Regions from separate parts of the Peribacillus sp. FSL P2-0133 genome, predicted to be linked through region 3. Evidence: riboswitches for the same ligand, from Rfam matches in the RefSeq annotation. Region 3 holds a riboswitch; each other region holds the start of a gene.
The links. Region 3 has a riboswitch for S-adenosylmethionine ahead of MKY17_RS05900 (methionine ABC transporter ATP-binding protein). Riboswitches for the same ligand answer to the same signal wherever they lie in the genome.

Region 1 (10,253 bases), 2.1 Mb from region 3:
AACTTTTTAAATAGTTTGTCAATGGGTAAATTAATAAAAATCAGGGCGGCGATCTTCGAATACAGGTATTTTGTTACGGGCTTCCGTAACTTTTTTGAAGTCCAGGGTGCCTGTCAAGAGTTCGTTTTCTTCTCCGGCTTCACTTATGATATTCCCCCATGGATCAATAATCAAGGAATGACCCGCAAATATATTATTGACATCCGAACCTGAACGATTAACGGCTACAACATAGGCTTGGTTCTCGATGGCACGGCTAATCAACAAGGCTCTCCAATGATCGAGTCTCGGCTTTGGCCATTCAGCCGTTACGAATAGAACTTCGGCGCCTTGAACGGTATGGGCTCGCTGCCATTCAGGAAAACGGATGTCATAACAAACGAATCCAGCACATATTTTTTCATCAAGAGTAAATAAACCATCTTTTTCTCCTGGCTGCAGGAAATGATGTTCATCCATTAACTGAAATAAGTGAAGCTTATCATATTCTTTAATGAGATTTCCATGTTTATCGATGATGATCATGGTGTTATAGATTCCCTTGCTTGTTTTTTTCGCAATGGAACCGCCTATGATGTGAATCTGGTGTTTCTGTGCCTGTGTTTTAAAAAATTCAATCGTTTTTTCTGCCTCATGATCAGCAATCTCATTTAACCTGGTCAAGTCGTATCCTGTTGTCCAAAGTTCCGGTAAAATGACGATATCGGGTTCTGAGCGTGCCGCTTTTTCCATCCATTGTTCTGCAACCTGAAAATTGATATCCGGTTGCCCGAAGGCTATATCCATTTGAATACAAGCTATTTTCCACTTCATCGTTTAAAACCCCCACATGTAAAAAATACTTTACAAGACTATGATAAACATATATCATTTGTGACTAGAATTTCAAGAAATTTCAGAGAAGGTGTATAAATGGTGCAATTCGAAAAATCCGGCCAGCTTCAGGACCTGCCCAAGCAGTTTTTTGCTTCACTAGTCGCAAAAGTCAATGCGATCACGGAGCAAGGACATGATGTCATTAATTTAGGCCAGGGAAACCCTGATCAGCCGACGCCAGAACATATCGTGAAAAGTTTGCAGTCTGCCGCTGAAAAAACGATAAATCATAAATATTCGCCATTCCGGGGGCATCAATATTTAAAAGATGCTGCCGCCGTCTTTTATGAACGAGAATACGGTGTCAAGCTAGATCCGAATAGTGAAGTGGCGATTCTCTTCGGGGGGAAGGCAGGTCTTGTAGAACTGCCGCAGTGTTTATTGAATCCAGGTGATACGATCCTTGTTCCAGATCCAGGCTATCCGGATTATCTTTCCGGAGTTGTTTTAGCCCAGGCAAAGACCGAACTCATGCCCTTGACAGAAGAAAATGATTTTCTTCCGAAATACGATGACATACATAAAGAAGTACTTGATAAAGCCAAAATGATGTTCTTGAACTATCCGAATAATCCCACAGGTGCTTCTGCAACTGAAAGTTTCTTTGATGAAACCGTCACCTTCGCAAAAGAGCATTCCATTTGTGTGGTCCACGATTTCGCTTATGGTGCGATCGGATTCGACGGAAAAAAACCGATAAGCTTTCTCCAGGCAAAGGGAGCGAAGGATGTAGGAATAGAAATATACACACTATCGAAAACATACAATATGGCAGGGTGGAGAGTCGGCTTCGCAGTGGGGAATAAGAGTGTAATAGAAGCTCTTGAACTATTACAAGACCATCTTTATGTGAGTCTTTTCCCGGCGATACAAGAAGCTGCGGCAAGCGCTTTGCTTGACTCGCAGAGCTGTGTAGAGCAGTTAGTGCAGATGTACGAAGGACGAAGAAATGTTTTCATTGAGGGATTGAGGGCAATCGGCTGGGATGTCAAAGCGCCTGCGGCATCGTTTTTTGCCTGGCTCAAGGTACCTAAAGGTTTTACGTCAGAGAGTTTTGCAGACTATTTATTAACGCATGCCCACGTAGCTGTTGCCGCAGGGAATGGATTCGGTGAATTTGGCGAAGGTTACGTCAGGGTAGGGCTATTGACTTCCGAAGAACGGCTTGAAGAGGCTGTGGAACGAATACGTACATTAAACTTATTTTAACGATGGAATGAGGTATCCGATTTATTCACCGTTAAATAGTTAAAACTTATTGACAAAGTAGGGATTACCTGTCAGAATACAAAATAAATTCTTAATCTTTCGATACTTGAATGCAATTTATATATCAGCGTTTTCTTATTTTGAGCAGGTGGAGGGACTAGCCCTATGAAGCCCAGCAACCGACCGTAATTCCATTGTAAAATGGGGCGGAATTCTTCGCCGGATTTTCTTTAAATCCACAAGGCACGGTGCTAATTCTTGCAGCCAATGGCTGGGAGATAAGAAGATGGCTTTTTAAAGCCTCTTCTTTATGAAGGGGCTTTTGCCATTTTGAGAACATTTCAGGTTAATGACATCGAGAGTTTACTAACGTGTTATAGGAGTGATTCAGATGAGCGAGATAGTCGCTACTTATTTAATTCATGACTTCAATGGAAATCATGAGAAAAAAGCAGAGAGCATCGCCTTAGGTTTGACTGTCGGGACATGGACGGACCTGCCACATTTGGTCCAGAAACAACTGGAAAAACATAAGGGGCGCGTCGTATCGGTGACACCACTATCTGAAGAAGAGAGGGCAAACAGCTACTTTAATCGTAAAGTATACCGTTCGCTTATTAAAATTGCCTATCCGGCAGGGAATTTCTCCATTGATTTACCTGCAATCCTCACGACGGTCTTCGGCAAACTTTCATTGGACGGAGAAATAAAACTTATCGACCTGGATTTTGTCGGTGATATTCAAAAAGCTTTTCCCGGGCCGCAATTTGGTATTGGAGGCATAAGGGAAAAGATTGGCGTATTTAACCGGCCCCTGGTGATGAGCATCTTTAAAGGTGTATTAGGAAGGGACCTGACATTCCATAATGAGCAACTGAGGCAACAAGCATTAGGGGGTGTCGACCTAGTTAAAGATGATGAGATCCTCTTCGACCAGGAACTGACTCCATTTTTCGATAGAATAAAAACGGGAAAAAGAATATTGAATGAAGTCCATGAAACCACTGGCCACCGAACTTTATATGCTGTCAATCTATCAGGGAAAACATTTGAATTACTGGATAAGGCAGAGCAGGCGGCTGAAGCAGGGGCAGATGCTTTATTGTTCAACGTTCATACATATGGTTTGGATGTATTGCAGGCCTTGAGTGAACATGATCGTATCAAGCTGCCGATCATGGCGCATCCCGCATATAGCGGGGCATTGGCATCTTCATCATTTTATGGGATCGGCTATCCGTTATTGCTTGGTAAATTAGTAAGGTTATCAGGTGCGGATTTATCCTTGTTCCCATCCCCTTATGGAAATGTCGCACTAGAAAAAAAGGAGACCTTGGCGATTGCTGAAGCTCTGACAAAAGATGAACTTTCATGGAAAAAAGCCTTCCCTGTTCCTTCTGCAGGCATTCATCCAGGCATGGTTCCGGACTTAATCAAGGATTTTGGGCTCGATAGCGTGATTAATGCAGGGGGCGGAATTCACGGGCACCCTGACGGAGCAGAGGGCGGGGCCAAGGCTTTCCGTTCTGCTGTGGAAGCCGTTCTAGCAGGAAAGGACCTATCAGAAGCGGCGGCTGAGGAAGAAACACTAAAAAAAGCTCTTGTGTTATGGGGAGGCTTATAAGAAATAATGAAACCGATCATCTTTTGTGATTTTGACGGAACGATCACCAACACGGACAATATCATTTCCATCATGAAAAAATTTGCGCCTCCGGAATGGGAAGCGTTGAAAGACGGTGTCCTTCAGCAAAAAATCAGTATATCTTCAGGAGTTGGGGATATGTTTTCACTGCTTGATAGTGGCATGAAGGATGACATCATCCAATATGTAAGAAAAACGGCCGGCATTCGTCCAGGGTTTTATGAATTCGTTGAGTATACGAAACAAGCCAACATCCCTTTATATATAGTAAGCGGGGGCATGGATTTTTTCATTGCACCGCTTTTAAATGATATCTTGCCAACAGAGTCCGTTTATTGCAACCATGCATTTTTTGATAAGGAAAAGATTTATATAGAGTGGCCACATGCTTGTGATGATCAATGTAATAATGATTGCGGTTGCTGCAAGCCATCCATTATGAGGGAAATAGCGGGTGCGGAAGATTTTAAATTCGTTATTGGAGATTCAGTAACGGATTTTGAAGCGGCTAAACAGGCCGATTTTGTCATAGCCCGTGACATACTGCTTGAAAAATGCGATAGGGAAGGAATTCCACATCAAGGATTTGAAACATTTTTTGATGTAATTGACATTTTAAAGCGGCAGGAGGCGGTTAAAGCGTGAACAATCATTCTAAAGAATGGCGGGAGTTGGCAGATATTAAAGCTGAACTGGCCGAAAGGGATTGGTTTATGGGAACAAGCGGGAACTTGTCCATCCGCGAGCCCAAAAGCCCTTTCTTTTATATTACGGCAAGCGGTAAGGATAAAAGGAAGCAAACGGATTCGGATTTTTTACTGGTGGATTTAAAAGGAAAACCAGTTGAAGAAACGAACCTAAGACCATCGGCCGAAACTTTACTTCATACAGTCATTTACCGGAAAACAAATGCGAACTGTGTACTCCATGTCCATACAGTTGAAAATAATGTGATATCAGAATTGTACGGAGATGAAGGCCAGGTTTCCTTTTGTAATCATGAAATCATTAAAGCGACCGGTCGGTGGGAGGAAGATTCGGAGCTTCGGATTCCAATCATATATAATCACGCTGACATTCCGCTGTTATCCGATAAGTTCAAGCCACATGTCGAAGAAGACTCTGGCGCCGTGCTGATCCGCAATCATGGCATTACGGTTTGGGGTAAAAGCGGACTCGAAGCAAAAAGAATACTTGAAGCTTGCGAATTTTTATTTCAATACCAACTGTTGCTTAATCAACAAAAGGCGTTTGCAGGTTCTTTAAGATAAACACTCATAGAGGAGGTATGAATGATGGCGACGATCAAATTCCATGAAACAAACGAGGTTATTGAAAACGGTGAACAGGTAAAAGGGTTTTTAGAAACACAAGGGGTTATTTATGAGCAATGGGACATTTCTAAATTACCGGCCCATCTTGTGGAAAAATACGATCTAACAGATGCTGACAAGAAGGAAATCCTTGTAACATTCCAATCAGAGATAGCGGAAATTTCTGAAAGAAGAGGCTATAAAGCGCATGATATCATCACATTATCAGATGCAAATCCGAACTTGGATCAAATGCTTGAAAACTTTAAGCAGGAACACCACCATGAAGATGATGAAGTGCGTTTCATAGCGGGAGGTACGAGTATCTTTGCCATTGAAGGCAATGATAAACAGTGGTTTGATGTACGTCTTAATCCCGGAGATCTTATTAGTGTACCAGAATCAACAAGACATTATTTCACGCTCGCAGAAGATAGGAAAACTGTTGCTGTCCGTATTTTCGTAACAGCGGCAGGATGGGTGCCGATTTACGAAAAAGATGAAGTTCAAGCATGAATCATTGTTGAAAAACCAGCTTAAGGGCTGGTTTTTTTATGTGGATCCGGCAAGTGCTTTAGTAAGATAAGTATGATAAAATTTAACGGAATCGAATTTAACCGGATCATAGGAGCAGATAAGAATGAAAACAACCGAAGTATACATATTGGGCGGCTTTCTCGGCAGCGGGAAAACGACGCTTCTTCGAAATATTTTAAAACAGGAAAGTGAAGCGGGTAGAAAAGTGGCCGTGCTTTTAAATGAGCTTGGCAGTGTATCGGTTGACAGCGGACTCCTTGGTGATGGAGTGCCACTTAAGGAGTTGTTTGACGGATGCATTTGCTGCACAATTCAAGATAAACTGGAGGTTCAGCTTCATGAATTGCTAACGGAAAATGAACTGGATGCGGTTTATATTGAAACGACGGGCGCAGCTCATCCAGTTGAAGTATTGGATGGCATCATGTCGCCGATTTTCGCCAAAAGGCTGGAGTATAAAGGGATTATCACTGTCGTCGATTTATTAAGGTGGCGCGATCGGGAGGAACTGTCTCCGCAGCTTCGACAGTTGCTTGTCGAGCAAATCCACCATGCCGATTTCATATTATTGAATAAAGCGGATTTAGTAAGTGAGATGGAGGCCGCACAGCTGATTTATACGATACAGGCGCTGAATCCGGATGCCGTATGTTTATTGACGGAGTATGCAGCCGTATCCTTGGCATCATTGCAGCAGATGCAAAGAAAACGGCATAATGGCCATCAAAAGCTTGATGTACATGACCATTTGCATTTAACTGCAGTCGTTCATACATTTGAAGGTGCCGTGGCACAAACCGACTTTGAAGAGTGGCTTAGGGCTCTCCCGGAAACGGTCTATCGAATGAAAGGATACATTTCCTTTACACATTCACAATACCCCCATTTATTCCAATACTCCTACGGAATGCCGATGTATATGAATGAAATGATGAAAATGCCATTGAATATCGTCATGATCGGGGAAAAGTTGGATAAGGAAATGTTGATCGCTCAGTTGAAAGCTTTGGAATTGAAAGCGGCCCGATAAAAGTTTACCGCCCTTTAAAGAAGGGAAACATAAAAAGGAGACTTTCTTATCAAGGAGGCGGTATTAGTGCCATGGAATAAGAACGATTACCCAAACTCGATGAAGAATCTAGATAAAGATGTAAGGGAAAAGGCTATAGAAATCGCCAATGCATTATTAGATGAAGGATATGAGGATGGAAAAGCCATTCCAATCGCCATAGACCGGGCTAAGATGTCAGTAGGAAAAGATTGAAAAAATGGTCAGACCCATTTATGGGTCTGACCATTTTTATTGTTGCATTCCAAAGGCGGCAAATGTCTTTTCGTCTTCTATTAATCCGCAAGCAGCACATTGAACCCGAACTTCAGGACCATTATATGCTAGGTGGAATGGCTGAAGGGAATCATTCGAATATTGTTCAATAATCTCACCTGACTGCGGATCCTTTTTAATGGGGGTTGCTACTTGCTGAATGAGATTGAAGCGAGATTTATTTGTCCGGCAATTCGGACAGCGGTATACTTGAGACATTGTACTCACTCCCTTTTTGAATTTTAAAAAGCGTGATCGTATTATTAAGATAGTCTTTACAAACTCGAACATTAATATGTATAAATTAGTAATGGATGGAAGGGATACTATGAAAGAAAATGTCAGGCAAGAAGAATTACTGGTGGCTTATTTAAGCATATGGAATAATCGTAAGATGACCGATGGAAGTGGAGGGGAAGTGTTGTCGGAACTCATCCGCCGTGAGCTTTTGGATGAAAATGCCCATCCCCGTGCCCGAAAACCGGTATTGGAGAAATTTTACCTCTGCATTAAACGCGTGATGGAATCTTCGCTTTCTGAAGAAATGAAAAATGCGATCGTCATGGCCTATATCACTGAATTGGAAAGAATATGATTTCCGAGGTGTAACAGATGCTTGTTAGCAAATATTCTTTTCTGCTTCATACTTTTTTCACAAATCATTGTTAAAATCTTTAAAAAATAGATATTTAATGAATAAGGAGCTTAAAATATGAAGTGGGGCATTGGGCTTTTTCTTGCCATCGTACTGCTTACTGGGTGTAATAGCAGTAATGCATTAACTAAAATCAATAAAAGTGAATCTTTCCTGGCGACTGTCAATATCAAGGATACCTCACTGACTTTCATAGATGAAAACTATCATCCATTTGCAAAATGGGATATTTCAGAACCATTTACCGGAGCACTGCTCCTGGCAGACAAAGATACTATCCTGCTTTATGGAAAAGAGATGGAGAAAGTCCAAGTGTACTCTTTATCAGCAGGAAAACTGATAAACAGTTGGGAAATTGGCAAAGGGATCGTTAATATGCAGTTGTTACATGATGGAAAAAGCATCGTGGCGGTCAACCAATCGAATCACTCCATCTATTTTTTAAATACAGATGGGGAGAAACAGGATATTGTCAAGGTTGGTAAAAGCCCCCTGACCGTTCTTCAAGGAGAGCAATCGAATCGTTTGTATGTTATTAATTTTGGTGATACCAAATGTTCTGTAATAAATCTTGAAACGAAAAAGGTCGATTTTGAATTTCCCGTACATAGTTCCAGCACAGGCACATTATTAAGGGAAGAAAAGGATGAAATATGGATCGGAGGACACGGTGATGGGGACAAAGTGGAAGAAGATCTATATATTTATTCGGCACAAACGGGAGAGTTGAAGAATAAGCTGAAGGCCCCAACCATGCCGATAAAGTTCCTTGAGAATGCAGAAGGCATATTTGTCCTTAGTCATGGTACAAGCTCCTTATATAAATTGAATGATCAATATGAGGAAGTGAAAAGCAAAGTGGTCGGCGTCAACCCTTTTGAAATGGCTAGCTTTAACGAAGATGTGATCGTGGCGGGATATGATAGTGATGAAGTGTATGTAATGGATGCTGAAACAGTCGATGTTAAAAAAACGATCAAAGTCGGCGAAGGTCCGTTCCAATTGATGTTGAGGGAGTAGATGACATGCATGTTTACACCATTTTAGTCGTGGATGATGAAGAAGATATGCGAAATCTAGTTGAAATGTATTTACTGAACTCAGGTTATCGATGCCTTCAAGCTGCGAATGGAAAAGAAGCTATTAGTATGGTTGAAACAGAGGAAGTTGATTTAATTCTATTGGATATCATGATGCCAGGTATGGATGGTTTCTCCGTTTGTGAAGAAATTCGTGAAAATTGGGAGATTCCTGTGATATTTGTCAGTGCGAAAGGTGAAGAATGGGATAAGGTGAAAGGGCTGAAGCTTGGCGGCGACGATTATATCGTCAAACCGTTCAATCCAGGAGAATTGGTTGCAAGGGTCGAAGCGGTATTGCGGAGGACAGGGAAATTATCATTGAATGAAGAGAGTCAAAACCATGTCCGGTTCGGTAAAATTAGCTTGAACTTACAATCCAGAACGGTTTTGGTGGAAGGGAAGCCAATCAATTTAACCTTGAAGGAATTCGAATTGCTTTTATTCCTCATGCGTCATAAAAGCCAGGCACTAAGCCGTGAACAACTGCTTGAAAATGTATGGAGCGGGGAGTATGGAGGATCTTTACGGACCGTGGATACCCATATCAAAACGTTACGAATGAAATTAAGAGCGGCCGATTACATTCAAACCGTCTGGGGAATCGGTTATAAGATAGAGGAAAAGAAATGATCAATAAATGGCGAACCCTCACTTTTAAATTATGGCTCACCATCATCACCGCCATCATCCTATCCGTGCTGTTCGCTTATTCACTTTCTCAATATTATTATAAAAATCTATATGTGGAGAAGCTTAAAACAGATTTAGTCAATGAAGCGTCATTGCTAGGGGCGGATTACTCCGGCGGTGAAATCAGCGAAGATTTCAAGGAAAAAGTTGAATGGTTTAACAGTAAGAATGACAGCGAGATCTTTGTCGTCAACAATCCGAGGGAATTGAGTGCCTGTCTGCCTTTTGAAATCAATTATGACACCCTTATTTCTGAAGAAGAACGGCAAATGCTTTTAGATGGGAAAGCCGTTGAAAAAGAGGGATATGAGAAAAGATTTGAAAAGAACATCGTAGCGGCGATCATACCCCTGATTGACGAAAATCGGCTCGAAGGTATCATCTATACATATATTCCTGTAGATTCCATTACGGTATTACTCAAGGAATTTGCCGCAAAATGGATGGCGGCCGTTCTATTATTTTTGATTGTCGCGATTTTGTTTACTACGAAATGGTTGAAAAAGCTAGTCAGTCCGATTAAGGAAATCGAGACTGCAGCCCATCGTGTCTCAGAGGGGAATTATGACATACAGGTCGAGGTAAGGAGTCATGATGAAATAGGGAAACTGGCAATGGCCTTTAATGATATGGCCAATTCCATCCATATGGAAGAAGAAAGAAAAAAAGAATTTTTAGAAAATGTTGCACATGAGCTCAGAACCCCGCTTAGTTACGTAAAGGGCTATACGCAGGCCATATTGGATGGTGTCGTGAAAAATGATGAAGAGCAACGGAAATACCTTCAACTCATTTCAAGGGAGGCTCTTAGGCTGCAGCGGCTTGTGGGAGATCTGATGGACTTATCAAAAATGGATAGTGATCCATTCATGTTAAATAAAACCCCGATTGCCTATGCGCAATTCATTGAAGACGTACTTGT
Region 2 (10,253 bases), 1.9 Mb from region 3:
CCAGTGGAATTGAATGGCTTGACGGGTTGTAATATCATATACATCCCTCCCATAATCTTTAGCGATGTTAGCTAGAGTTATCTGTTGATCATAAGTCAGGATACCTCCGGGAATAACGACACGCATCATCCAGTAACCAGCTTCTTTTGGCCGTTGCAGGTATAGACCTGCCCACTTGAACATATCCCAATTCTCTTTAGGGATGGAATCAAAACCATTTGCAGCGTAATGTGGAATATCATCGAATATCTTCAATCCGTCTTTTTCCAATTTCCAGATTTCCGTTTTATTTTTAGCGATTAGTGGATTTTCCGACCAAAATTTCTCGTAAACCATTACATTTCCTCCTTGATTAGATCGCTTTCTTTGCTGTCAAATAGCCGATTACCTGTTCAACGCACTCTTCAATGCTATATTGGTCGGATTCTAAAATGATTTCCGGTTGTTCTGGTTCTTCGTAAGGAGAGTCGATTCCGGTAAAATCTTTAATGATTCCTTTACGCGCCTTGTCATAAAGACCTTTTGGATCACGCACTTCGCACTCTTCGATCGGACACTTTATGTATACTTCAATAAACTCCCCTTCTTCGAGTAAATCACGTACAATCTGCCGATCTGCCCTGAATGGGGATATGAAGGCGGTCAATACGAACTGCCCACTATCCACGAATAACTTAGAAACCTCACCGATCCGCCTAATATTCTCGGTTCGATCCTCTTCAGAAAAACCTAAATCTTTGTTTAAACCGTGGCGGATATTATCACCATCCAAAACATAACTTCGAATATTCCGATTATATAACTCTTTAGCGACCGCGTTAGCAATCGTTGATTTTCCGGATCCCGAGAGCCCTGTAAACCATAGAACTGTGCTTTCATGCCCGTTTTGCTTCCGGCGGAGCTCCTTGGTCAATGACGTTTCATGCCAAGTGACATTCGTACTTTTACTCATATAATAATCCCCCTCTTCATGTGATCCTTCAATTTATGTCCAATCAGTTAAAAACTTCATTCTTTTTTAGACCTTCGATCAACACCTCGATGACCTCTTTACGGCTAAAGGTAGCTGGAGGAATTTCTCCATTACGCAACATTTCCCTAACCTTCGTTCCAGACAGGATGACATGGTCTTCCTTCCCGTGCGGACAAGTTTTAGCGGAAGCCATATTGCCACATGCTTTACAGTAAAAACTATGTTCAAAGAATAATAACGTGATCCCTAACTCATCGGCGTTAAAATTCCCAAAGATTTTTTGAGCATCATATGTGCCATAATAATCGCCCACACCCGCATGATCACGTCCGACGATAAAATGGGTGCAACCATAATTTTTACGGACCATCGCATGGAAAATGGCTTCTCTAGGTCCTGCATAACGCATGGCAGCAGGGAAAACTGCAAGAGAGACGCGATCCTTAGGATAATATTTTTCAAGCAGCACTTTATAACTTTCCATTCTTACATCTGCCGGAATGTCATCGGATTTAGTGGCACCTACGAGAGGATTTAAGAATAAGCCGTCGACAATCTCCAATGCTGTCTTTTGAATGTATTCATGTGCACGGTGAACAGGGTTCCTCGTTTGGAAACCAACAACCGTTTCCCATCCTTTTTCAGCAAAAGCTTTCCTTGTCTCGACCGGGTCCAGATAATTAGCTTGAAATAGCGGACGCTCTATTCTCTTAATCAACTTTATTTCCCCGCCGACATATACATCACCGCGGTTATATAAATTTTTCACTCCGGGATGCTTCTCATCATCCGTTTGATATACTAATGTCGCTTCCAATTGCTTATCCGGAGTGTAAATATCGGAAACGGTGAGAACCCCGTATGTTTCACCTTCATGAGTCAACTTTACTTCTTCACCTATAGTAAGGGTTTCTGCAGTTTCTTCGGTCAAAGGCAGCGTAATCGGGATGCTCCATACATGCCCGCTGCTAAGCCTCATATCCTTGACCACTGCCTCATAGTCACTTTTTGTAAAGAATCCTTTAATCGGACTGTAGGCACCAGTGCCTATCAATTCAAGATCACTTAAAGCAATTTCATCGATTTCGATTGATTTTGTTAATTTACTAAAATCATATTTTGGTTCCCAAAGATCAATTAATGTTCCTCCGTGCGGTAAACTGATTGTCATGCTAAATTCCCCCTATGGTTTCTATTTATTTATGATAAATGCAATCCGCATTCCGTTTTTTGGGCTCCTTGCCAACGGCCTGAGCGTAAATCATCTGCATTGAATGCAGGTGCTGTACACGTTTTACATCCAATGCTCGGATATCCATTATCATGCAGGATATTATATGGAAGTCCGTTTTTGTGGGCGTAGCGCCAAACATCTTTCCATGTCCAATGTATGAGTGGACATACTTTAACTGACTTGAACTTATTATCCTTATTGATATACTCGGTTAAAGCCCTTGTTTCGGATTGCTCCCTCCGCAGTCCCGAAAGCCAGGCTGTTGCCGTTGAAAGCACATCGGTAAGCGGTATGATTTTACGGATGTTACAACACTTATTGGAATCACTAAGCCATAATTCATCCCCATATTCCGCTGCTTGCTCCTCAAGCGTCAAGGCGGGTTTCTTCATTTCGATCAAAAGCTTTGGATAGCGCTTTTTCACTTGCTCGATCAATTGGTAAGTCTCCTCAAAATGAACATCTGTATCAAGGAAAACAATTTTTGCCGAAGGGTTGACCTTCGCCAATAAATCCGTAAGCACGATGCCTTCAATACCAAAACTGCAAGCATAAATCAGTTTGCTTCCATAATGGTCATTCGCCCATTGCAGAACTTCCAAAGCACCTTTTGTTTCACTGTCTTCAGGAAATACGGGGAATTCCCCTGTATTGAAATTTTCATAGTTTATTAATCCAGCCAACTTTGTAGCCCCCTCTAAAAACTTGCTGTATCAGGTTAGAGTAACTGTTGATCAATACCCGTTTAAACTTCCCCAGTTTATTTGATTCTAGGAAAAAGAGACGAATCTAACCAATACTCTCTTTATATCAGTTAAACCCGCCTCTAGTTTTTCTAGTCAGCAGATACCTTATTTAATTCTTAATTTTTCATTTCTTTCCATTTGAATGATTTTACCATCCTGGACAATAAGTGTAATGGATCCATATTTCATTGATTTAAGCATTTCTTGAAGTCGTTCAAATATTTCTTCAAGCTGATTCTCTTTTTCCAAACCAGTTCCTCCTTTAAGAAAATCCGCGAATATTTTATTTTCAACGCTGATTAAAAAAATTTCTTAGATTTATATAATTCCATACAACCTTACATTGTTATGGTTTGCCTCAAAAAAAACAAAAATCTTTCCATGATGGAAAGATCCCAAGGTAAATATCTTTACCTTATCTTCCAAAATGATCAACATTTTGTTGGAGGTAGCACCTTGCATCCATCATGCAGGTTGCTGGACTTCAAAGGGCCAATTCCCTCCGTCGCTCTGGATAAGTTTTATTATTTTAAATATTAACATATATTTAATCCTTGTCAATGGAGTTTTCTTATAAAATAACTTGGTTTAATATTATGGATGAACTGTTATTTTTATACACACTATTCAATTTATGATTTTATGTTCATATAAATAAGAAAATAGACTTGTCTTTTTAGATAAGGTCTCCAAAAAAATAAGTCTATTTTCATAAAAAGCCTATTATTGTCGTATATCCTTACTTTAAAAAAATTCTCGAATTTCAGTCCTTTTGAAGAGGGGATTACTTGAAGTCATTAATTTCTTAACTGTATCGCTTCTACAAATTCTTGAACTTGACTCTGGACGCGATCAATTAAATGCGAATCAATAATCGGTTTTTCTGAATTCTGTTTATCTATTTCCTTATCTACAAAATAAATGCCCTGCAGCGGCTCGCCTTTTAATATTGAAATTAATGGTTTAAGCGCATAGTCAATCGCCAATAGATGCCTGTTACTTCCACCAATCATGATTGGCAGAACTGGCTTACCCTTAAAAGCACCTTCTGGCAGCAAATCAATCAAGGCTTTCAATACACCTGTATAAGAAGCCTTATAAACCGGTGAACCAATAATAATTCCTCTAGCTGCTTGAATTCTCTCTGAAAGCTTTAAGATATCTTCGCTATTATATTTCCCTTGAAATAAATCATCTGCTGAGAAATCCGTAATTGAGAAATAAGCTGTGGTAAATCCTTCGTTTTCGACTAATGATTGAATATGTTTTAGTGAAATGTCCGTTCTTGATGGTATAGCAGGACTTCCTGATAAAATTACGATATCGCTCATTTAAAACCCCTCCTATGTTACATGTTTTAAAGATAAAATCTTCGTAAAGCATTTCGTGCAGCATGATTTTATCGTAATAGTCTGAAAAATATAAGTCAAATCTTACACTCGGGTTTAATGAATTCACTAGTTGACTTCATCGACTCTGAATGAAAATAAAATGGTCATATTTGCGGCTTGATGCTCATGCCCTTCAATATGACCGTTTCATTATGTATGATTTTGTTTACCATGAATACCATATACCAAAAGTTGAGCAATGCTCTTAATTCGTTCAGAAGTAAAATATGGCTCCTTTTTTTGTTGATGGATCTCATAATGTGTGGATAATGCCAATGTAAAAGAAATGATCCCCACATTAAATAGGATAATATCAGAGATATATTGTATCTCTCCGCTATCTATTCTCTTCTGTATTTCAATATGCTTGGCATTTGGCTTGAAAATCTGATCTACATATTGCTTTGAAATATCTTGATCGAATTGTGTTTCCCTAAATAATATCGAAAACTGTTCTTTATTTTCAAGAATTTTTTTTATCATGGTGCAAACATGATTCTCAACTAGTTCATCCGTAGATAGATGGCTAGTCCCATCTTCGGATTCCTCTTTTTCAATAGGGGTAATTGTAGCCAAAAGCAAATCTTTTTTGCTGTCAAAGTATTTATAAATAGTAGCTTCGGAAACATTGCAAGCAGAGGCAATTTCATTCGTTCTTGTCATGTCAAAACCTTTAGTGGCAAAAAGAGTCCGGGCTACATTTATGATTCGTTCTTTGGTTTGCTGCCCTTTTTTCAAAAATATCAACCTTCTTTTATAAAGATAAGACCGGTTTTACCAATCTATTTTCCATGATATCTCGATGGTATCAATCGGTCAACATATTACCTTTGATCTATTAGAATTCAATATTCCCATATATCATAAATAGAAAATCACTTAAAAGATGCATAGCCATCATCGACCATGACTACACTTCCATTGATCGCATCCGCTTCCTCTAACGATAATAGATAGACGGCATTTGCAATGGCTTCTGGCTTAATTAATTTACCGCGCATTTGACTTGCATTCAATTTATCGATGATTCCCATATCTTTATAGCCTTGTATGATAGGAGTGTCAACCCCGCCTGGCGCAATGCCCACTACGCGTATGCCATAAGCACCCAATTCCAAAGCTGCTGGCTGTGTCATCATTCTTACAGCGCCTTTAGTTGCCTGATAGGCAAAAGTCTCATGGGAAGCTAAGTAGCCAAACACGGAAGCGGTATTTATAATGACTCCCTTGTTATCTAGCTCCTTCATTTTCCGTCCTGCTGCCATGATTCCAAAGGCAACTCCGTGCTGGTTCACTTCAATCGTTTTGAAGTAACCCTCCATATCTTGATCGAGGATCATACCGCCTGCACCAATGCAGGCATTATTAAACATGATATCGATCCTTCCATATGTTTGCACTGCTTTATTGATTAACGATTCAACATCTTCCTGCTTAGATACATCCGTTTTAACAAAAATGGCCTCTCCACCATCCGCTTTTATCTGTTCAACAGTTTCCTGTCCCATTTCTTCATTAAAATCCGCAACGACGACCTTGTCCTCCTTTGCTGCGAATTTCAAGCATGTTGCTCGGCCAATTCCGCTTGCTCCTCCTGTAATAACTGCAACTCTTGCAGTCAATTCCATTTCCCTCTCACCACTAAAAAGTACGTAAGTGATCACTTATTTTTTTCATTATAAAAGTAAAGAATATTGAATTCAAGCAATATGAATTTTTATAGTGTTATGAGCATTCAAAAATTGAAGCTGTCCTATTAATAGGACAGCTTCATTTGTTTAGCAGGTTTTCAATTCGACCTTACTTACAGAGGTCTTCACCATTTCAATGAAAAGTTGCAGAAAACGATCATCACCTGTTAATTCTGGATGAAACGCACTGACAAGGACATGGTCTTGTCTTGCAGCCACTACATTCTCTTCATAAACAGCCAATATTTCTACACCTTCTCCAATTCCATCCGCAAATGGCGCCCGGATGAATACAGCCTTATAAGGGTCTTCCATTCCTTTGATTGATAGTTCAGCCTCGAAACTATCCCGTTGACGTCCAAATCCGTTCCGTTTCACGGAAATGTCCATTAGTCCAAGATAGGCCTTCTCATCGCCAGTCAATTCATTGGCCGCCAATACCATCCCTGCACATGTACCGAAAATAGGTTTTTTACCTTCGAAGAAAGTTTTGATCGGCTCCATAAATCCATAACGATCCATTAGCTTCCTCATCGTGGTGCTTTCTCCGCCTGGAATGATCAAGCCATCGATTTCCAGCAACTGTTCCGGTTTTTTTACTATAATTGCTTGTTCGCCGGCAGCTTTGATTTGGTTCAAGTGTTCTTCAACTGCTCCCTGTAATCCCAAAACACCGATAGTTATCATATTACCATCCACGTTCCTGCATCCGTTCTGCTGGAGCTAGTTTGGAAATATCAATTCCTTTCATTGCACTGCCCAACTCTTTGGATAGGCGGCCAATCAATTCATAATTGGTGAAATATGTAGTAGCTTGAACGATTGCCGATGCGAATTTTTCTGGATTTTCAGATTTAAAAATACCAGAACCCACGAAAACGCCATCTGCTCCCAATTCCATCATCAGTGCTGCATCTGCTGGAGTGGCAATTCCGCCAGCTGCAAAGTTAACTACAGGCAATTTACCTGTGCGTTTGATTTCTCTTAAAATTTCATAAGGTGCCCCAATATTTTTTGCCTCTGTCATTAATTCATCATCACTCATGATGCTCACTTTACGAATTTGTGACTGTACCTTTCTCATATGACGCACAGCTTCCACAATATTACCAGTACCTGGTTCTCCTTTTGTACGAAGCATTGATGCTCCTTCACCAATACGGCGTGCAGCTTCTCCTAAATCACGGCATCCACAAACGAAAGGTACGGTGAAATCACTTTTTAGAATATGGTATTCTTCATCAGCAGGAGTCAGCACTTCACTTTCATCGATATAATCGACTCCCATGGATTCAAGTACCCTTGATTCAACAATATGGCCAATCCTTGCTTTAGCCATGACCGGGATGGACACTGCATTCATTACTTCCTCGACAATTCGCGGATCTGCCATTCTAGCTACCCCGCCAGCCGCACGGATGTCGGAAGGAACCCTTTCCAATGCCATGACAGCGACAGCACCTGATGCTTCTGCGATTTTTGCTTGTTCAGCGTTAATGACGTCCATTATTACGCCACCCTTTTGCATTTGTGCCATTCCTCTTTTTACTGTGTCAGTTCCTAATAATTTTTCCATTTCTCTTCCCCCTAATATTTGCATTTTTTAGATTTGTTAGATTTAGTATAAAAAATAGTTGACCGCATTGAAAGTGTCAGTTTTAATAAATTTAATGGGGTCAGTATTAAATTTTTATAAAAGGTGGAAACAAAATGAATATGCTTTCTTGTGATTTAAATCGGTTAAGTGAAATACCTTTGTACGAACAATTATATTCACATATTAAAAAAGAAATCATTGATGGCCGTCTTCTTTACGGTACAAAGTTACCTTCCAAACGGAAATTGGCAGAGTTCCTTCAAATAAGTCAAAATACTGTCGAGACTGCCTATGAACAATTGACTGCTGAAGGTTACGTTGAAGTCATCCCAAGAAAAGGGTACTATATTCAAACATTCGAGGATTTAGAGTATACACAAGCTAACCAAGTATCCTTGGAAAAAAACAATCATAAAGAAGGGGAATTGCTGTATCATTTTCATCCCAGCCAAATTGACACGGAACACTTCCCATTTGAAAAATGGAGAAAATACACGAAAAGCAAAATCGATGAATCACATCAAGATCTTCTTTTACTGGGGGATTCTCAAGGGGAATATGAACTACGATGTGAAATTGCCCATTATTTGTATCATGCACGTGGCGTACAATGTGTTCCCGAACAGATCATCATTGGTGCAGGAATGGAGATTTTATTGCAGCAGCTTGTCCTTCTATTCGATAAAAATGCCATCTATGGTGTTGAAGATCCTGGGTATCACTTGATTCACCGGATTTTACGCAGCTACCCAAATGAAGTCCACCCCCTTCAAATTGATGAAGAAGGCGTAAAGGTTAACCAAATTGAAGATTCAAAGATCGACGTCGTGTATGTCACTCCCTCACATCACTTCCCCAATGGGACGATCCTATCCGTTAACAGACGGACGCGATTGTTGAACTGGTCCCAAGGGGCAACAAACCGCTATATTATCGAAGACGATTATGATAGTGAATTTCGTTATAGTGGAAAAACAATTCCTTCCTTACAAAGTATGGATGCTGGTGATAAGGTGATTTATTTAGGGTCGTTTTCCAAATCATTGATGCCATCGATTCGGATCAGTTATATGGTTCTTCCCGCTCCATTGTTACAAATCCATCAACAGGAATTATCTTTTTACCATTCCACCGTTTCTCGGATTGATCAGCATGTGTTGACACAGTTCATGAAGGAAGGGGATTTCGAAAAGCATTTGAATCGAATGAGGAAAGTTTACCGTCGCAAATTGGATAAAGTGATTGATCTGTTTAAACCACATAAGCAAATAAATATCATTGGTGAACGGTCAGGATTGCATATCGTCCTCATCGTTAAGAACGGCATGGATGAAGAGACACTTATTCAAAAGGCAAATGAAAATCATATTAAAATTTATGGACTATCGACATATTCTATTGAAAAAATTGACGAAAACCCTCCAAAAATCATATTGGGCTTTGCAGGGATCCCTGAATCCGAATTGGAAAAGGCCATTCACCTTTTATTGATCTCATGGGGTTTATAAAGAAAAAAGAAGTTCACTGTCGTGAACTTCTTTAAGTTTGTCGAACAAAATGAGGTCCCTTTCATGATTTTAATACAAGACTTTTATTTGTGATGAAACCACAATAGGTTGAAGAAATTTGCGAGACTCCTGCCGAATGTATTCCAATACTCATTCCTAATTTCCGTTTGAATCGTCAGCATTCGAATATTTTTTTAAAAAAGCTCCTTGTATTCATCACTCGCAAGCATTCTATAAACTGCAATAAAGATTTCAATTTTCACTTTTTACAAATAATCAGCTTAGAAAGTTAAATTCACTTTTAATTTCCCTCGCACGCTATTAATAAACCAAATTTCCTCAGCGTTATTTAGGTCATCCTTTGAAATGGGTTTTTCTTTGATTTCCTTCTTCCTGATCAAGTCTTGACGAAATGTTCCAGCAAGGAGACCTGTGTCCACAGGAGGGGTATAGAGGTCACCATTTAACTTCACCACTACATTTCCGTTCGTGAATTCGGTGATGAATCCTTCTTCATTCCAAAGCAGAACATCCTGGAAGTCGGGATTATTCATTTGAAAGCCTTCATATACATCACGATTGGTGGTCTTATGAAATAGAAATGGATTTGCACTTGATATTGGAGTTTCAGCCAAGATGGCCGTAAATTCTGAGTCAAGGGGCTTGATTGCTTGTCCGGAGACTTCAATTTCACCATTTTCATTAAGTAGTACCCTTACCTTTTGCAACGTCCCATGGTTTAATTCCGCATACTTTTGGAGTCGATCTCTTACATACAATTCAGAGAATCGGTAATTGAAGTAATCAGCGGATTGTTTCATCCGATCGATATGATCATTCAACAAATAATATTCGCCATCCTTGAGTTTCATCGATTCCAATAGTTTGTAAGCAGGCCTTTCCACCGTCAATAATTTGGCTTTTAAAAAAGCTTCGTCATATTCTTCCAATAACTCGGAATCCCAAGTGATTCCCCCGCCTACCCCATACTCAGCTTTCCCTGTTGCCTCATCGATCACGACTGTACGAATCGGTACATTAAAAACGGCTTCGGATTCAGGGGTGATAAACCCGATTGCACCGCAATAAACTTCACGTGGTGAATTCTCGATA
Region 3 (10,253 bases):
CAAAGACACCATAAACAGTATCTTCACCCAAAACTCACCCTTGAATTTCTTTTATTGCTTGAAATAAAGGCTTGATGACACCTTCTAATAAAAAAAACATAGAATGTGTTATCCACATTTGCCCATCATTTACTTATAAAAGGATATCAAACTTAGTGCAAACGGGGAATTATTATGAACCTTAACCATCAGAAAGTTTTCATTACGGTAAATTCCGTAGAGACTAGAAAGAAGTCGCTACTGTTTATCGAAGAAAACCTATTTGAGGAATGGGGCCTTCAATTTGGAGAACCCTTAACGATCATTGCTGGATGCCGTTCCGTCCCGGTACTTGTCCAGCCATTCCCGTCATCCCAGCCTACATTGAAACTTTCATATGATATGAACCAAATTTTATCCTTACCCGTTTTTTCCAATCCAATCTCCGTCTCATACCATGCGGAAGGAAGGTCAATTAAAATAGGCCCATTCTTCGCTTCACTCATGAACCAGACCCCGTTGCAAGACGGGACATTCGGCGAGATGGAAAAATTTTATCAGGAAATGAAATCATATTGTAATCAGCAGGGCATCCCCTTCTATTTAGTAAAACTGCAGTCTCTTCAAGATGGGGTTGTGGAAGGCTATCTGCCTGGACAAAATGGCTGGCAAACCTTTCCCCTCCCCATTCCTGATGTAATTTATAACCGGATACATTCGCGCAAACTTGAGGAATCGCATTCTTTCAACCTGTTTAAAACTGAACTGGGGGAACGGTCGATACCGATGTTCAATGGAAGGTTCCTCTCCAAACATCATGTACATGAGCTGCTAATCTTAGAAGATGAGCTGTTGCCAAATTTGCCAGAGACGATCCTTTTTAACGAAAAGGAATCTTTCTTGACTTTTATAGATAGGCATTCGGTAATCTACTTTAAACCTTCAGCAGGCAGCCAAGGCAGGAATATTTGCAGATTAACGCAAGTAGCTGGAAAATGGAAAATCGAGCAATCTGGACATCTCCAGAATGTACATTTTGCTGATACGGATGAAAAGTTGTATGAAACGTTAAAAAGATTGTCCAGAAAACGATCCTTCATTCTTCAAAAAGGGATTTCCCTATTCGAAATCGATCAGAGAAAAGTTGATTTCCGCATACTTCTTCACCGGAACGATCAGCTTGAATGGAAAGTTTCATCAATGGTTGCCCGGATTGGGGACCCTGGTACAATCGTTTCCAATCTTGCACAAGGCGGATTGATGAAAAATGGGCCGGATTTTCTAAAGGAGGCATTTGACCTTCAGGGCGCCAGCCGCATATATCAAAAGCTCGTACGGCTGTCTAAAAATACTGCCCAGGCCTTGGACGAAAACCATGACGATTCATTCGGTGAGCTAGGGATCGATTTAGCACTGGATACCGATACACATCCATGGATCATCGAAGTGAATTCAAAACCTTCGAAAAAATTTCAAGGCAACTATGAAACCTTTCGTCCATCAGTAAAATCCATCATAGATTTCATGCTTGCCCTTAACCGCGAAAACCATCCATAAAAAGGAGTTGCTAGCTCGTGTTAATAGGATTAATGGCCGCGTCGGATACACATGAAAACAACTACTTCACCGAAATAGCCAAAACCGCGAAATCATTTAATATGAAAGTTTGTAAATTCTCACCTGAAAATATTGATATGAATCTGAAAAAAGTGCGTGGCGAGCGTTTTGATGCCGAGAATGAAACTTGGATTGCCACATCTTTTGATTTACCTGATTTTGTATATGATCGCTGTTTTCACGGATTAGTTCGTGAATCAACGGAAACGCGACACAAAATCGATTGGTTAAAGGATAACTCGAATTTCTTAGGACTGGGCCTTCCTGGTAAGTGGGAAGTGTACCAAATCCTAAAAAACCATCCACACCTGCAGGCATTTTTTCCAGAGACCGTACAAGTGACGACACCTGAAGATATTACCGGTCATTTGGAACGCCTGGATAAAATCATCATCAAACCTGAATTCGGTGCAGGCGGTACAGGAATCTATCTCCTTTCAAAAACCGAAGACGGCACTTTGGTATCCATGACGAAAAAGGGCACCAAATATGACCGCCCATTCTCCTCCAAATCTCAGCTTAACAAATGGCTGCAGCATTTATTAAATCGATACCGTTACCTTTGCCAGCCATATTTGGAACTTTGCAACCAAAATAACGAGCCATTCGATTTACGGATTTTCCTTCAAAAAAACGAGAAGAATCAATGGATGGAACGGGGCCGCGGAATTCGTACAGGACAAAAAGACGGAATTACTTCAAATCTTGCCACAGGCGGAGAAGCCATTCCATTAGAGACTTTCAACAAAAGAAACCCGGAAACGATTTCGATTGCTGTCGAACAAAAGATTCAGCATATCCTTCGCACCCTGCCCGTAGAAACCGAAGCTGTCTTTGAAAGATTATTCGAATTGGGGATTGATCTAGGCATCGATAAAAAAGGCCAATTATGGATCATGGACATTAACTCGAAGCCTGGAAGGAAAATCATTCAGGCACTACAGCCGGAGACCATGAAAGATATTCATCGCGCACCGTTTCAATATAGCCAGTATTTATCCGAACATCTTCAGAAAGCAGGTGAATAGAAAGTGAGAAAGACTTATCCTGCCGAAATTGCCGCTATCCCTGGCAATGTTCTCTACTACCCTTCAGAGCTTGGAGATTTGGCAGAGATTGAATTAATTTATTTCGGACGGCATTCATGTCCTGCCATCGTCAAACAAAACCCAGCCGTCAATCAGTCAATCGTCCTATCGGAAAGTCTTGCGGAATCCCTAATATTCGATCATACCGATATTCCCCTTCATTTATTCATTTACGGCAAGAGCATCCATATCGGACCGCTTGTCGGAATATTTTCCTCAGGCTTCACTGGCCTTTCAAACAAACCATTAGGGGAGAGATCGGAATTTTTCGCAAAGCTACTTTCGCTTAGCAGGACAACAGGCTGTATCCCCTTTGTTTTCGGAGAGAATGTAATCAATTGGGATGAGGAGACAATCAAAGGCTATGTGTTTGATAACGATTACTGGCATATTGATGAATTTCCTTTTCCTAATGTCATCTATGACCGTCTCCCAAATCGGTTGACGGAAAACCGCGATGGACCTAAAGAAGTGAAACAAAAATTCCAAAAAAAATATACCATACCATGGTATAATCCTGGATTTTTCAATAAATGGGATGTAAATGAAAGGCTATGCGCAGATGAGCAGGCACTGCCTTATTTGCCGGAAACGTATCCATTTCAATCCATGTCCGTGGTGGAAACCCTTCTTTCCCATTACCGGCAAGTTTATATAAAGCCCATTCACGGCAGCCTCGGTCTAGGGATTCACCAAATTCTTTATGATAAGCATGAGGATGTTTACTATTGTCGCTATACAAATGAAGCAAAAGAAAATAAACTGCAAAAATTCCCCACATTGGAATCCATCGTTAAACATATTTTTCACGACCGACCGCTTGAGAATCTTATCGTGCAGCAGGGCATCCCATTAATTCGATTTGAAAAACGTCCAGTGGATTTCCGGGTCCATACGAACAAGGACAGTAATGGAAAATGGCAGGTAACCGCGATCGCCGCAAAAATCGCCGGCGCCGGCAGCGTCACGACCCATATTAAAAGCGGGGGTGTCATCAAAACGGTTGCCGAACTGTTTGGAGATGACGATGAGGCGAAAGAAGTCGAACGAAAGCTATCGGAAGCCGCGCTGATTTTAAGTGACAGTATAGAAAAGAACTTGGACGGCATCATTGCAGAAATAGGATTTGATTTTGGATTGGATAAAAAAGGGCAGGTTTGGATGTTTGAAGCCAATTCCAAACCTGGACGTTCCATATTCGCCCATCCAAAACTCAAGGATTTCGAATTGCTGACCAGAAAGCTAAGCCTTGATTATGCCATTTATCTTACGGAACAAACGATTACGAAATCAATCAGTGTGCCGCGATGAACATTTTTTACGATATCCCCACTGAAAATTGGTACCACAATCATGAGAATGCTGAACTTTTCGCCGGCTCTGCCGAAGAGGAAATCCGCTATAAAAAGGACCATTCGAATCAACCCCTAATTCCAATCACGATATTTCCGGGTAACCGGATGCTTGCCGTAGGAATTTTAACTGTTTCCAATCCCAAAAAGGAATCAGGTTTGGGAGGAAACCTGACCCTTTTTCGGGACCTATCATTATATTTATTAAAACATGGAATATTAGCGTATGTATTCACAGGAAATGCCCTTCATCCCGATTCGTTGAGGGGGTATGTTTTTTCCTCCATTTCAAACAAGTGGATCGAATGTAAAGTACCCTTCCCTGACATCGTCTATAACCGTATCCCCTCGAGGAGCTATGAGGCGTCAGAGGAATTCCAACATCTTATCACTCACTTTAAAGATTACCGAATGAATCTATTCAACCCCTGTTTTATAGATAAATATGTGATGTTCGAAGCATTAAATGAAGATGGATTCCTCACAAATCACCTTCCACCCACAACGGTCTTACGGAACAGCGATTGCCTTTATGCTTTCCTGGAGACCTACAGACATATATACCTTAAACCCTGCAAAGGAAGCCAAGGGAAGGGCATTTATACCATAATCAAAAATGATGATGATACACTATTGTTCAATAGCTTAAAGCATAGTGAGTCCTTCCCGGATTTCGCATCATTCTGGGAAACAAAAAAAAGGGATTTATTAATAAGGAGCTATCTTGCTCAACAGGCGATCAGACCAAAAAAACTTTTTGGACATCGTTATGATTACCGGATTCTCGTCCATTATGAAAAAGGTTTTTATAAAGTGACCGGTAAAGCGGTAAGGATGTCACAAACTCAGGAAATCACCACCCACACTCCCCGAGGTGGTAAGCTTTTTCCTTATCAAGACCTGCAATCAAGAAGCCTGAATCTAAAATTAGCGAATATCGCCCAAAAATGCGGAGAGATACTATCGAAAAAAATCGGGTTTCTCGGAGAGTTTTCCATTGATATAGGGGAAGACGAATCGGGCTCGCTCTTCATATATGAAGTGAACTCAAAGCCCATGCAATTCGATGAGGTGGAAATTGAAACAAACAGGCTTTTGCATTTAAAAAATCTTTTTATTGAATTAACTTTTCCCAACCTGACAATAAAATAACACCTCCAGCTGCCGTTTTCCATTATAATTAAATGAGAAACTGTATATATGGAGGTAATACATATGATCACTCATTTTCAATGGGCACCATTGCATAAGAATCTGCCAGGATGGAGAATTTCCTTTTATTTCAACAAGCAGGCAGTCCAAGCCTTGTATCATAAAGATGGATCCATCGAGTGGACAGCCAACCCGCCTTCCGAAACAGATGAAACCAAACTCAAAAGCATGATACATGATTTAATGATCTTCCATGTATATGAATGAACCTAATCAGAATAAAAAAAACTCCTTTGCCTAAACTAAAGAAAAGGCTAGGAGGGATTAATTTTGGATAAAGAAAAAATGACATTTTTGAAGGATACCGAATATAATGGCAAGGACTCCGTTTACCTGGATATCGACCGTATCATCAATGAAGGAATGGCGGGCGGAAATGTGTATGAAGTCGCAAACCTTCAGAACATCGAAGAAGCACATGATTTTTATGATGAAACAGATCCCAACGAAAATAAATAAATTATGTGGGCTCTCTTATGGAGAGCTCTCCTTTATTACTTATCCCGTTCATCTCCCGCTTGCACTACATTCCCCCTATAAAAAGTCCGTCTTTTATAAGTAATCAAGAAAAACAACTTCCTGGATGGAAGTTGTTTGAGTGACAATTAGAAAACCCAGACAGTTAAACGGATAACATTCAAATATTTCCATTATCCCTGGCAATCAAAATATTTTCTTTTAATATCGATGTAACGATATGCTCTGAATCCCATTCATGCCCAGATATCTCGATAAGGGGATAGCGATTCGGTAAAACGACCTGCTGGATTTCATGAACGGTCAGCCCTTGAGAATGCAAGCGTAAAATTTCACCTTGGAGGTTTTCCAAATAATCCAGCTTTTTTCGAAACATGTCCTTCCCATCAGGGACATGCCCAGCATGGCAGCAAAACACTTCCCCAAAGTCATATTGAAGTAATCTTTTAATGGAATCGATGATGACCGGGACAGACTCTTCCCGTAAGACAAGCTTTGTTTTTGGTGTTACGAAAAGGTCTCCTGAAAAGAGCATGCCACTATTGTGATTCAAATACACCATATGGTCCTTTGCATGACCAGGGGTAAAAATCGGCTCCCACGTTTGGGTGCGGGAATGAATGGCCCTCCCTACCGGCTCAGCTTTAAAGGCGTCTCTCTTTCCCCAGAAATTTTTACGATATTCAGGATATACAGCATCCTTTGCACAAACCTCAACCGACATCGGATGAATGAAAAGCGGGACCTTTTTATGTTCCTGTATCCATGCAGCGCCCCCGGTATGGTCTTCATGATAGTGAGTCAGGGCCACTGAGTCGAAGTCTGCGGTCTCATAGAATGGAATAAGCTCTTCCAATAAAATCTGTGCGCCAGTATCTATCAATAGACCATCCGTTAAAAAGACATAAACACTCATCCCCGATTTGTTCCCGCCAGGAGTCCCGTTCACACAAACCACATCATTTATCGTGTTAATCTCTAACATTCAATTGCCTCCCCATCATTACACAAAAATAGTTTCATCTTCCTTTTTTTAACTTTACTATAATAAATGTATTACCACTTCACCTTTTTGACAAGGAAATTTTGGAATAATTAACCTGGACGTAAATGCTGGATTATTGCATAATAGCCCTTTTTTCACGAATCATTTTAACGGACCTTACTAAATTTTAATAACAAAAAATCATCCCAAAATTTCAGAAACGATTGACATTGTCGGATTTTACAAATAATATAGATTATATTAAAAAACTTGAAATATTCTAAAATAATAATTTACTTATCAAGAGTGACGGAGGGATCAGGCCCTGCGATGTCCGGCAACCGCCCTTAAGGAATGGTGCCACTTCCTGCAGAATGATTGCATTCTGAAAGATAAGACGAGATATAATTTCGCTGCCTCTTTCTGAATGATAGAGGCAGTTTTTTAATGTTTAAGGGGGAAAGCTCATGATTGAAATCCGTTCAGTCCGAAAGGAATACGTCTCGAAGAAAAACCGAGTTATCGGAGTGGATAACGTATCTTTAACCATTCAAACTGGAGAAGTGTATGGAATTGTCGGCTACAGTGGAGCTGGAAAAAGCTCATTACTCCGCTGCTTGAATTTGCTTGAACGTCCGACAGGTGGAAATATCATCATCGACGGCATTGATTTAACCTCTTTATCAAGTAAAGAGCTTCGTAAACAACGTCAAAAAATCGGAATGATATTCCAACACTTTTCACTGGTCAGCTCAAAAACTGTTTATGAAAATGTCGCTTTCGCCTTAAAGGCCGCGCATCGATCGAAGGATGCCATCAGGTTACGTGTATTGGAATTGTTGGAAATCGTAGGGCTCAGCGATAAGAAAGATGTCTATCCGGCGCAGCTTAGCGGTGGACAGAAGCAACGGGTAGGCATAGCCCGTGCCTTAGCAAATGATCCCACTGTACTATTATGTGATGAAGCGACTTCAGCCCTTGATCCAACAACTACAAAAGCGATTTTACAATTATTGAAAAAGATAAGCAGTAAGATTGGCATCACCATCGTGTTGATTACACATGAAATGGAAGTGGTCAAAGAACTATGCCACCGTGTCGCCGTCATGCAGGATGGCCGTGTAATTGAAGAAGGTTCCGTTTATGAAATATTTTCACAGCCTAAGCAGGAGTTAACGAAGCAATTCATTAGCAGTGTTCTGGATTTCGAACTCCCTCCGCACTTGATTGAAGAAAGTAAAGGTACGATCATTAAAATTCAATTCGAAGGGCAAACCGCCGGTGAGTCGATCCTTTCGGATACTCTCCAATCCCATTCAGTAAAGGGTAATATTTTACACGGTAAAATTGAGTATATCCAGGATGTCCCTTTAGGCATTTTAATCATCGAGTTATTAGGCGATGCCGCTCAAATTCATTCGGCATTGCAATATATAAAAAATCGTTCCAGTTCTGTGGAGGTGTTAAAACATGTCACTGCTTGATTCCATCGTCAATATTTTACCTGATCTTAATAAAGCCTTTCTTGAAACGATTTATATGGTCGGCGTTTCCCTTGCAGTAGCCCTGCTGATCGGTTTACCGCTTGGAGTATTGCTGTTTACGACAACAAGGAATTTATTTTTTGAGAATAGCATCGTGAATCGATCTCTAGGATTCGCAGTCAATATTGTACGTTCAATCCCGTTCATCATTCTCTTGGTCGCCCTCCTTCCTTTAACGGATCTTCTAACTGGATCGACGATAGGGCCAAGAGCGGCTTCTGTATCCCTGTCGGTGTCCGCAATACCTTTTTTTGCAAGAATCGTTGAAACGGCATTACGTGAAATAGACAGAGGAGTGATTGAAGCTGCAATTGCCGTAGGTGCCACTCCATGGATGATCATTAAGGATGTACTTCTTCCAGAGGCAAAACCGGGTATCATTCAAGGACTGACATTAACGACCATTTCGCTTATAGGTTACTCAGCAATGGCAGGGACAATCGGCGGTGGCGGAATTGGCGACCTGGCCATCCGGTACGGTTATTACCGTTATGACAATACAGTCATGATCACGACGATCGTCGTGCTGATCTGCCTTGTGCAAATCATTCAAATGGTTGGTGACAAGGCCTCATATATAGTTAACAAACGATAGGGATCAGTCATTTTTCAATGATTCAATACATTTCATTACTCAGGAGGAATTTCAAATGAAGAAAATAGCTTCGTTATTATCAGTCTGTGCACTTGCCCTTGGCTTGACAGCATGCGGGAGCGATGATGCATCCCCAAAAACTGAAGACAAAAAAGAATTGAAGATCGGGGCGACTACCGGTCCCTACGCCGATATGGTTAAAGAGGCCATCAAACCAGGTCTGGAAGATCTCGGTTACAAAATAGAGATCGTCGAATTCACCGACTATATCCAGCCGAATAAGTCCCTTGGCAACCATTCGATCGACGCCAACCTCTTCCAGCATAAAGTATACATGGATAACTTCGCTAAAGAAAATGATTTAAAGCTTTCCGACCTTATCATAGTTCCAACAGCACCAATGGGCATATATTCGAACAAGTATAAATCATTGAAAGAAATTAAAGACGGTACATCCCTTGCAGTGCCCAATGATCCGGTTAACCTCGCACGTGCACTTAAAGTGCTGGTGGATGAAGGGCTGATTGAAGTCGATCCAGATGTCGACCCTTTAAAAATATCTGAAAAGGATGTAACGAAAAATCCAAAAAACATCCAACTCAAACCATTGGAATCCGCTCAATTGCCTCGGGCAACAGACAGTGTTGACCTATCAGCGGTCCCTGGCAACTTCGCTCTTGCAGCGAAAATGGACCTCCAGGATGCCCTTGTTTTAGAAAAAATGCCGGATATGTATCGAAACGTTGTTACAGTGAATACAAAAGATGTAGACTCTCAATTTGCCAAGGATATTAAATCAGTAGTGGAATCCGACCAGTTCGAAAAAGTCATCGATGACAAATTTGCCGGATTCGGAAAACCAGACTGGATGAATTGATCAAAATAATCGAGGCCTACTTCCCATTTATTGGGAGCAGGCCTTTCATTAAGGAAAAAGTGGCGGCCGCCATGGAAAACCTTAAAATCCTTACAAACCACGCAAGCAGATCCACGGACTAAAAAAGCGATGGAGTTTTTAGTACATCGCTTTTTTAATTCCTTCAAGTTGTTCGTTTAAATCATCCTTTTCAGCAAGCACACTTAATGTGCCTTCAGTATTTCAATATAATAAAAAAAAGGTTTCAATCTACTGTCTGTTTCCATAATTCGAGGAGATCACTTTCATGCTGTCTGTGGATGCCTGCTTTTCTATCGGCAGATTCCGGACGGCCCTTTTCCCAATTCCATATATCTTCGAGAGTTTCTGATAGGGGACGGAATGTTAGTCCATTATTGATGGCTTTATTGTTATCGACAGCCAAAAACCCATTCAAAGGTTCCTTAGCTCCCGGTAAAGGGAATTCTTCTGGTATCCATAAAGGCATCTCTCCCCACGGCTCCACTTTATTGTCATCCAAAAATTTT

Region 1: linked by a shared signal. The riboswitch ahead of mtnW (2,3-diketo-5-methylthiopentyl-1-phosphate enolase) and the one ahead of MKY17_RS05900 (methionine ABC transporter ATP-binding protein) in region 3 are both predicted to bind S-adenosylmethionine.
Region 2: linked by a shared signal. The riboswitch ahead of MKY17_RS14900 (YezD family protein) and the one ahead of MKY17_RS05900 (methionine ABC transporter ATP-binding protein) in region 3 are both predicted to bind S-adenosylmethionine.

Annotation. Positions count from the first base shown of each region.
Region 1 is NZ_CP150254.1:3,369,573-3,379,825, reverse strand. Features, by position in the region: gene MKY17_RS16140 (carbon-nitrogen family hydrolase) at 31-813, opposite strand; gene MKY17_RS16135 (pyridoxal phosphate-dependent aminotransferase) at 913-2,085, shown strand; SAM riboswitch class I at 2,218-2,370, shown strand; gene mtnW (2,3-diketo-5-methylthiopentyl-1-phosphate enolase) at 2,477-3,709, shown strand; gene MKY17_RS16125 (2-hydroxy-3-keto-5-methylthiopentenyl-1-phosphate phosphatase) at 3,716-4,375, shown strand; gene MKY17_RS16120 (methylthioribulose 1-phosphate dehydratase) at 4,372-5,001, shown strand; gene MKY17_RS16115 (cupin domain-containing protein) at 5,026-5,559, shown strand; gene MKY17_RS16110 (CobW family GTP-binding protein) at 5,684-6,610, shown strand; gene MKY17_RS16105 (hypothetical protein) at 6,677-6,844, shown strand; gene MKY17_RS16100 (DNA alkylation repair protein) at 6,881-7,123, opposite strand; gene MKY17_RS16095 (hypothetical protein) at 7,233-7,499, shown strand; gene MKY17_RS16090 (hypothetical protein) at 7,617-8,579, shown strand; gene MKY17_RS16085 (response regulator transcription factor) at 8,585-9,271, shown strand; gene MKY17_RS16080 (HAMP domain-containing sensor histidine kinase) at 9,268-10,253, shown strand, end outside.
Region 2 is NZ_CP150254.1:3,119,322-3,129,574, forward strand. Features, by position in the region: gene MKY17_RS14880 (ferredoxin--nitrite reductase) at 1-336, opposite strand, end outside; gene cysC (adenylyl-sulfate kinase) at 353-952, opposite strand; gene sat (sulfate adenylyltransferase) at 996-2,144, opposite strand; gene MKY17_RS14895 (phosphoadenylyl-sulfate reductase) at 2,174-2,890, opposite strand; gene MKY17_RS14900 (YezD family protein) at 3,059-3,202, opposite strand; SAM riboswitch class I at 3,366-3,474, opposite strand; gene ssuE (NADPH-dependent FMN reductase) at 3,751-4,284, opposite strand; gene MKY17_RS14910 (TetR/AcrR family transcriptional regulator) at 4,495-5,082, opposite strand; gene MKY17_RS14915 (SDR family oxidoreductase) at 5,220-5,972, opposite strand; gene pdxT (pyridoxal 5'-phosphate synthase glutaminase subunit PdxT) at 6,123-6,719, opposite strand; gene pdxS (pyridoxal 5'-phosphate synthase lyase subunit PdxS) at 6,724-7,611, opposite strand; gene MKY17_RS14930 (PLP-dependent aminotransferase family protein) at 7,746-9,140, shown strand; gene pabB (aminodeoxychorismate synthase component I) at 9,422-10,253, opposite strand, start outside.
Region 3 is NZ_CP150254.1:1,231,843-1,242,095, reverse strand. Features, by position in the region: partial or broken gene MKY17_RS05945 (DUF445 family protein) at 1-31, opposite strand, end outside; gene MKY17_RS05940 (hypothetical protein) at 279-485, opposite strand; gene MKY17_RS05935 (YheC/YheD family protein) at 523-1,536, shown strand; gene MKY17_RS05930 (YheC/YheD family protein) at 1,554-2,624, shown strand; gene MKY17_RS05925 (YheC/YheD family protein) at 2,628-3,995, shown strand; gene MKY17_RS05920 (YheC/YheD family protein) at 3,992-5,188, shown strand; gene MKY17_RS05915 (YheE family protein) at 5,252-5,455, shown strand; gene MKY17_RS05910 (hypothetical protein) at 5,519-5,707, shown strand; gene MKY17_RS05905 (MBL fold metallo-hydrolase) at 5,886-6,710, opposite strand; SAM riboswitch class I at 7,005-7,109, shown strand; gene MKY17_RS05900 (methionine ABC transporter ATP-binding protein) at 7,178-8,194, shown strand; gene MKY17_RS05895 (methionine ABC transporter permease) at 8,181-8,849, shown strand; gene MKY17_RS05890 (MetQ/NlpA family ABC transporter substrate-binding protein) at 8,905-9,726, shown strand; gene MKY17_RS05885 (NAD-dependent epimerase/dehydratase family protein) at 9,971-10,253, opposite strand, start outside.